3 regions of the Streptomyces citrinus genome follow, and region 1 is predicted to be linked to each of the others. Evidence: riboswitches for the same ligand, from Rfam matches in the RefSeq annotation. Region 1 holds a riboswitch; each other region holds the start of a gene.
What was found. Region 1 has a riboswitch for cyclic di-AMP ahead of V2W30_RS23420 (transglycosylase family protein). Riboswitches for the same ligand answer to the same signal wherever they lie in the genome.

Region 1 (2,256 bases):
GACTCCAGTTCTCGCAGGAGATGTGGGAGCAGTACGGCGGCCTCGAGTACGCCGCGCGCGCCGACCTGGCCAGCCGGTCGCAGCAGATAGCCGTCGCCGAGAAGGTCCTCGGCGACAAGGGCCCGAGCGCCTGGCCGAGCTGCTCGATCACGGCGGGCCTCACCAAGAGCGACGACTCGGCCGATGTCGACCCGGGCGCGAGTGCCTCCCCGCAGGCGTCCGAATCGGCCGGGTCGTCGGACGACGCCACGGATGACGCCTCGTCCGCCTCCTCGGGAGAGAAGAATCACGACGCGTCGGACGAAGCGGGCGCGACGGACGAGGCCGAAACGTCCGGTTCCTCCGGTTCTTCCGACACCCCGTCAGCCGACACCTCGGGGGATACCTCCGGTAACAAGCTCGACGCCGACGAAGCCGGTGCCGACAGCGGCGACGGCAACAACACCAAAGACGACAACTCGGACAAGTCTGGCCAGAGTGAGTCCACTTCCTCGGCCGACCCGGCCGACCCGGAGTCCTCCGCGTCGGCCACCGCCTCCGACGACGCGTCCACCGCCGGCCGTCACCGCGGCGACCGCGCCGCCGACGACGGCACCGACTCCCGTACGGGAGAGGGGCGTCACGCCTCCCGAGGCGACGAGCGCGGCGAGGGGGCCTACACGGTCCGCTCCGGCGACAACCTCTGGGACATCGCCGACGCTCAGGACGTGGACGGCGGGTGGGCCGCGCTCTACGACCTGAACAAGAAGGAGGTCGGCTCGGACCCGGACCTCATCATTCCTGGTCAGAGTCTGGATCTTGGGCTCGAATCGGTCGAAAAGTAGCGGGAGTTCGGGGCCCATTGATGGCCGTTTGTCCGCTTTAGCGCAAGTGAGAGATGGGTCTCAAAGGGCCTGATCGTCTTTGAAATAGGGCGGATCGACTGCTTACGGTCGTGACCGCTCGCCACAGCGGGCCCCGATGGACGTCACGCCGAATCCTGCCAACGTCCGTACGGGAACAGTCGACGCGTCAGCGCCGTAGGCAGGAGCGGGGGACCCAGGTAAGCGCCGTGCGAGGTCGACGACTTCGAACGGCTAGGGGTTAAGCCGCGCACAAGGATGCGCGGCCGGGCACTCACTGGCCCGAACCCGACAGCTCACCTCGTAGGCGTCGGTGAGGGGATCTCTCCATGCTGCTTTCCAGCAAGGGCAAGCACCGCCGCCCGTCCAAGGCCGTCCGTGTCGCCACGCTCGCCGGTGTCGCCGGTGCCGCCGTCGCCGTTCCGCTGATGGGCGCCACGTCCGCCTCCGCCGCGACCACCTCCGAGTGGGACCAGGTCGCCCAGTGCGAGTCCGGTGGCAACTGGGCGATCAACACCGGCAACGGCTACTACGGTGGCCTCCAGTTCTCTTCCTCCACGTGGGCCGCGTACGGCGGCACCGCCTACGCGTCCACCGCCAACCAGGCTTCCAAGGCGCAGCAGATAGCCGTCGCCGAGAAGGTCCTCGCCTCGCAGGGCAAGGGCGCCTGGCCGAGCTGTGGCGTGAACCTGTCCGGCGCGTCCGCGAACACCTCCGCTCCCGCCGCCGAGGCCCCGCAGCAGAGCACCCAGCCGCAGCAGGCCCAGCCGAAGCAGCAGGAGCGTTCGGACTCGTCCACGACGACCCGCTCCGAGAAGCGCGAGACCGTCACCACGCCCACCGGCAAGACGGTCGAGAAGGGCGACGGCGAGTACAAGGTCAAGTCCGGCGACACCCTCGGCAAGATCGCCGAGGCGCACGGCACGACCTGGCAGAAGGTGTTCAAGCTGAACAAGGACATCGTCAAGGACGCGGACCTGATCTACCCGGGTCAGCAGCTCCACCTGAAGTAGGCCGCACCGGGTGCGCACCTCCAGCACCCGTAGAGGCCGGCACCTCTCCGGGCCGGTGTCTCTATATATGGGTGCGCACCGGTAGAGGGGCACTCGGCATCGGCGGACGCCGAGATCCCCGCCCCCGTCCCCACGGGCCGCTCGCATCGGTGACCCCCGTCCCGCATTCCGGGACGGGGGTCACTGTTTTTGTTCCGTTCAGGAACATTTCGCTCACGGCGTTGTCCAAGAGTCGGTCGGTCGGCTGGCCGATGCTCCGGAGCCGGTTAGGCTCAAGGAGTCGAGGCCGTGCATCGCGGCCCCGCATAGCCTGCGTCACATCCCAGAAGGAGATGCTCGTGCCGTCCATCGACGTCGTCGTAGCCCGGGAAATCCTGGACTCCCGAGGCAACCCCACGGTC
Region 2 (2,256 bases), 3.9 Mb from region 1:
TGCTCTGGTTCCCGGCCGTCGCGCTGCTCGTGGACCGGCTCGGCCGGTGGCTGCGCAGGCCGCGCACCGCCCGCGCCGTGGAGGCCGTCACGGGGAGCGCTCTGGTCCTGCTGGCGGGGGTCCTTCTGCTGGAGTCCCTGTTCGCGTGAGCGCGCGGCGCAGCACCCAGGGCAGCAGTCCCCACAGCGCCGCGCAGACCACGAGGGTGCCGACGCCCGCCGCGATGCCCGCGCCGCGGTCGAGCGTCACGTCGACGACCAGCAGCACCGACCCGGACAGGGCGAGGACGAGCACGCACATGCCGTAGGCCGCGAGCCGCGCCGACACCCGCACGATCTGCGGCTTGGCCCCGAGCTGGAAGAGCACCCGGTGCACGGCCGCGGGCGCCGTCAGGAGGGCCGCCGCCACGACCGCGAGCAGCAGCGTCGTCACGTAGGTGGCGCGCTGTACGGAGTCCAGGGACGGGAAGCGGGGCGTGAACGCGAGCGTCAACAAGAAGGCGAACAGAAACTGCACCCCGGTCTGTACGACCCGGAGTTCCTGGAGCAGCTCACCGAAATTGCGGTCGGCGCGCTCCAACGGGGTCTCGTTGCGCTCGCTCATGTCGCCATGAGTAACCCATAGTGCGGATTTCAATCGAATTTCAATCGAAAGCGACCGCAAGGGATCTTTTATGGCCGTCGGTGGGGCGGGCCTGGCGCCCGGCCCGCCCCACCGACGGCGCGTCGGCACGGTGGCGTGACGGGTCGCGCGTCAGCGCACCCGGCCGTACCAGACGCTCTTCGTCCAGATCTTTTGCAGTCTCACCACGTCACCGGTCTTCGGGGAGTGCCAGATCCGTCCCTTCCCGGCGTAGATCCCGACGTGGTACACGCTCCGGCCCGAGTGGAAGAAGACCAGGTCACCGCGGGTGCGGGAGGACGCGCGGATATGACGCGTCTTGTTGTACTGCTGCGCGGCGGTGCGGGGCAGCTTCTTGCCCGCCCGCTTGAACGAGTAGAGCGTCAGACCCGAGCAGTCGAACCGGTGCGGGCCCGTCGCGCCCCACTTGTAGGGCGATCCCTTCTTGGATGCCGCGACCTGCAGAGCTTTGGTCGAGGCCACCGCCGCCGACGCCTCGGAGGCGGCGCCGGGGACCATGAGTCCCGCGCCGGCCACGGCGAGGGTGAGAGCCGAGGCGGTACCGGCCCTCGTCAGCAGCGACGGAACACGATCGAGCGCAGTCATGCGCAACCCTTCGTCAGCCGCCTGCGAAGGATGACCTGTCGGGTTCGGGCTGGCGAAGATGCCCGGCCGCGTACCGCGGCTTCACCCCAAGGGCCGCTCGGTCACACCTCGGTCGAGGTGAGCCGGCGACCCGTCGTGCCTGGGTCCTCCACTCCTGCCGATGCACTTCTGTCGACCTGACATCCGCGAGGCGGCAGGACTCGGCGTCCGCGCGGACCGCCCCGCCGTGGTGGCGGGGGCTTGTCGTCGGAAGGGATCTTCACGCACTCCTGCCGCGGATTCCGAGCTGAACCGGCGGTAAGTGAGGCTCGTCACGCTTGACCCGTTCAGGTGGACAGTGCGGCTTTCGGTCCCTGGGTGCGAGGCCCGACCACGCTCGCACCAGGGGCGGAACGGTGAATTCCGTTGTCCGCCTACAGTCCTGACGCAACTCTGGACGGCTTCGTGACGGATGAACGTCTACGCCAATCGGGGGTACGCCATCTGGGCCGTTTCGGCCCTGGTGCAGACGGGTCGGGCGGTCGAAGCGCGGTCGGCGACCTCAACTGACAGTTTCTGGCGGCAAAGTGACCCGCTGTGTTCGCCTCTCGCCGTCCAAGACGCGTAGAGCCCGTGTCAGGGTTGCCGCGTGCACCTCGCTCTCTCCGCGCTGGTGCATCAGCGTCAGGGCGTCCCGCAGCGCTGTCGCCCGACTGACGAGCGCCTGCGCCGCACGCAGCCCGCGGTAGGTGTCGTCCCCGCGCGCCGGATTGATCCGCGCGAGCAGATTGACCACCGCCAGATAGGCGTCCACCAGTTCGCACTCGGCGCGGGTCAGCGCGGGCAGCGGCGGCTGTTCGGGTGGGTACATCGGCACGTCACCTCGGGTCCTGAGTGCCGAGGGAGGCCTTGCGGCTCGTCAGGACGTGGTCCACGAGGCCGTACTCCAGGCTCTGCGCGGCAGTCAGCACGGTGTCGCGCTCGATGTCCGCGCCGATCCGCGCCTTCGTCCGGCCCGAGTGCAGTGCGAGCAGACCCTCCAGTTGGTCG
Region 3 (2,256 bases), 940 kb from region 1:
CGTCGAGGGTGAGGACCGTGCGGTAGCCGTACGCGGTGTTCCAGCCGGCCTCGGTGATGGTGCCGGAGTGGATGGCGTAGATCGGGGTACCTGTGGGAGCGGCGAAGTCCAGACCCGTGTGGTAGCCGGAGGACCACATGGCGCCGGGCTGCCCGAACGTGCCGGTGAGCGTGTAGGAGGCGACAGGGATCTTGTAGCTCTTGGCGAGCTTGGCGAGGCGCTCGGCCTCGGCCTTCTTGCGCGCCTCCTCCTCGGCCGCCTTCTTCTCGGCGGCGGCCTTGGTCTCGGCGGCCTTCTGCTTCTCGGCGGCTTCCTCGGCGGCCTGCCGCGCGGCGGCCTCTTCGGCGGCCTGCTTCTGGGCGGCGTCGGCGGCGTCCTGCTGCGTCTCGGCCTGCTGCATGATGCGGGCGCGCAGCGTCTCGCCGGCGTCCGACTGTCCGCTGCCGGTGCCCATGGTGGTGAGCGGGGCGGCCGCGGCGGCCGGGGTGGTGTCGGAGTCGTCGGATATCAGCGCGCCCACGCCGGGCAGCGACTTGGCCTCCGGCAGCGAGTCCTTGACGGCCGAGAGGTCGGGCATGGAGATCTGGACCGCGGGCTTGCCGCCCTGCGCGGTGGCGATGCCGCCCGCGCCGACAGCGGCGATCACGCCGACGCCGAGGACCGTGGAGCTGCGGGCGAGTCCGCCGCGCTGCCGTGCGACGCGGTGCTTGCCGCGGACGGGGCGGACGGACTCCTCGGTGGGGTTCCACTCCTCCCAGCTCTCCTGCTCGACGCCGAAAGCGGGTGCTTCGGCGGAGCCGTAGGAGAACGTGGGGGCCTCGGGGGCAGGCCGGTTCGACGCCACGGGGGCGCTCTCCTTTCCTTCCTTCTCGCCTACCGGGTTAGCTGACGGGTTCGGAGCAGGAAGGTCTCCTACCGACATCGCCGACACATCAACGATGTCCGATTCACCCCAAGTTGGTGGTTCCCCGGCTCCCTTGCGGGATTAAGCGTGTGCGCACGGAGCCATCTCTTGTGACGGCTGGGACGACCGCGCTGCGTTATCGAACGTTAATAGACAGCCGACACTAATTCCAAGCCGTTCCCACTGATCGTTCACGTCTTTGGCCAGGACTTAACAGGCCAAGATCGGGCGGAACGGGTCGACTTGGCCGAGCACTCGAACCGGCCGCAATCCTGACGGTGCGTCAATTGTTATGCGGAGAGTCACGGCCGGCGTACGGCGAGCAGCGCCATGTCGTCGGTCGCGGCGCCCCCGGTGTGGGCGTGCACCTCGACCGCGAGCGCCGCGAGGAGTTCGTCGGGTCCGGGGAAGAGGCGCCCGCCGAGCCGGGTCGCGGGATCGTAGAAGACACCGTCCGCGTCCCGCGCCTCGGAGAGCCCGTCCGTGTAGAGCAGCAGGGTGGCCCCGGCGGGGAAGTCCGTCACGGTGGACCGGTCGGGCCGGCTGCCGAGTTCGCTCAGGCCGAGCGGCAGCGCCGCCTCGTCGGGTCCGACGACGCGTACGGTGCCGTCGCCGAGCAGCACGATGGGTTCGGGGTGGCCGCGGTTGAGGACGCGGACGACCGTGTCGCCGTGCGGGATCTCGGCGAGCACGGCGGTGGTGAACCCCTCGAAGTCGTCGATGCCGCTGCGCCGGGTGCCCTCGCGGGCGAGCGCCCGCTCCAGCCGCTGGGCGACCGCCTCCAGACTGCCCTCCTGCTCGGCGGCCTCCCGGAACGCGCCGATGACCACGGCGACGGCGGCGACCGCGCCCATGCCCTTGCCGCGTACGTCACCGACGACGACCCGGACGCCGTGCGGGGTGTCCTGCACCGCGTACAGGTCCCCGCCGATGAACGCCCCCGCCTGCGCCGCCTCGTAGCGCGCGGCGACGGCCAGCCCGCCGATCCGCCCGGCCGGCACGGGCAGCACGGCGAACTGCGCGGCCTCGGCGATCTGCCGCGCGGACGCGAGCTGTTCGTCGTTGCGCCGCACGATCCGGTTGATGAAGCAGGCCAGCGCGCACACGGTCGCCACGGTGAGGATCTCCGTGATGACGTCGGAGCCGAACTCCCCCGTGTACCTGCGGTGCACGGCGATGATCAGGACGATCGACAGGACCCCGGTCCAGAGCGTGCCGCGCAGCAGGAAGAAGGGGGCGGCGACCAGCGGCGCGGCGCTGAACAGGGGTGCCCCGGAGAATCCGGCCGGGGTGAAGTACTCGTAGAGCGCGCCGCAGAGGACGAGCAGGAGCGGCAGCAGCCGGAGGAAGGT

Region 2: linked by a shared signal. The riboswitch ahead of V2W30_RS05245 (C40 family peptidase) and the one ahead of V2W30_RS23420 (transglycosylase family protein) in region 1 are both predicted to bind cyclic di-AMP.
Region 3: linked by a shared signal. The riboswitch ahead of V2W30_RS18870 (M23 family metallopeptidase) and the one ahead of V2W30_RS23420 (transglycosylase family protein) in region 1 are both predicted to bind cyclic di-AMP.

The regions. Positions count from the first base shown of each region.
Region 1 is NZ_CP146022.1:4,989,517-4,991,772, forward strand. It holds gene V2W30_RS23415 (transglycosylase family protein) at 1-824, shown strand, start outside; cyclic di-AMP (ydaO/yuaA leader) riboswitch at 1,006-1,167, shown strand; gene V2W30_RS23420 (transglycosylase family protein) at 1,172-1,855, shown strand; gene eno (phosphopyruvate hydratase) at 2,188-2,256, shown strand, end outside.
Region 2 is NZ_CP146022.1:1,099,222-1,101,477, reverse strand. It holds gene V2W30_RS05255 (LysE family translocator) at 1-149, shown strand, start outside; gene V2W30_RS05250 (DUF6328 family protein) at 88-603, opposite strand; gene V2W30_RS05245 (C40 family peptidase) at 754-1,227, opposite strand; cyclic di-AMP (ydaO/yuaA leader) riboswitch at 1,231-1,365, opposite strand; gene V2W30_RS05240 (hypothetical protein) at 1,769-2,077, opposite strand; gene V2W30_RS05235 (ATP-dependent Clp protease proteolytic subunit) at 2,085-2,256, opposite strand, start outside.
Region 3 is NZ_CP146022.1:4,045,551-4,047,806, forward strand. It holds gene V2W30_RS18870 (M23 family metallopeptidase) at 1-844, opposite strand, end outside; cyclic di-AMP (ydaO/yuaA leader) riboswitch at 856-1,002, opposite strand; gene V2W30_RS18875 (PP2C family protein-serine/threonine phosphatase) at 1,207-2,256, opposite strand, start outside.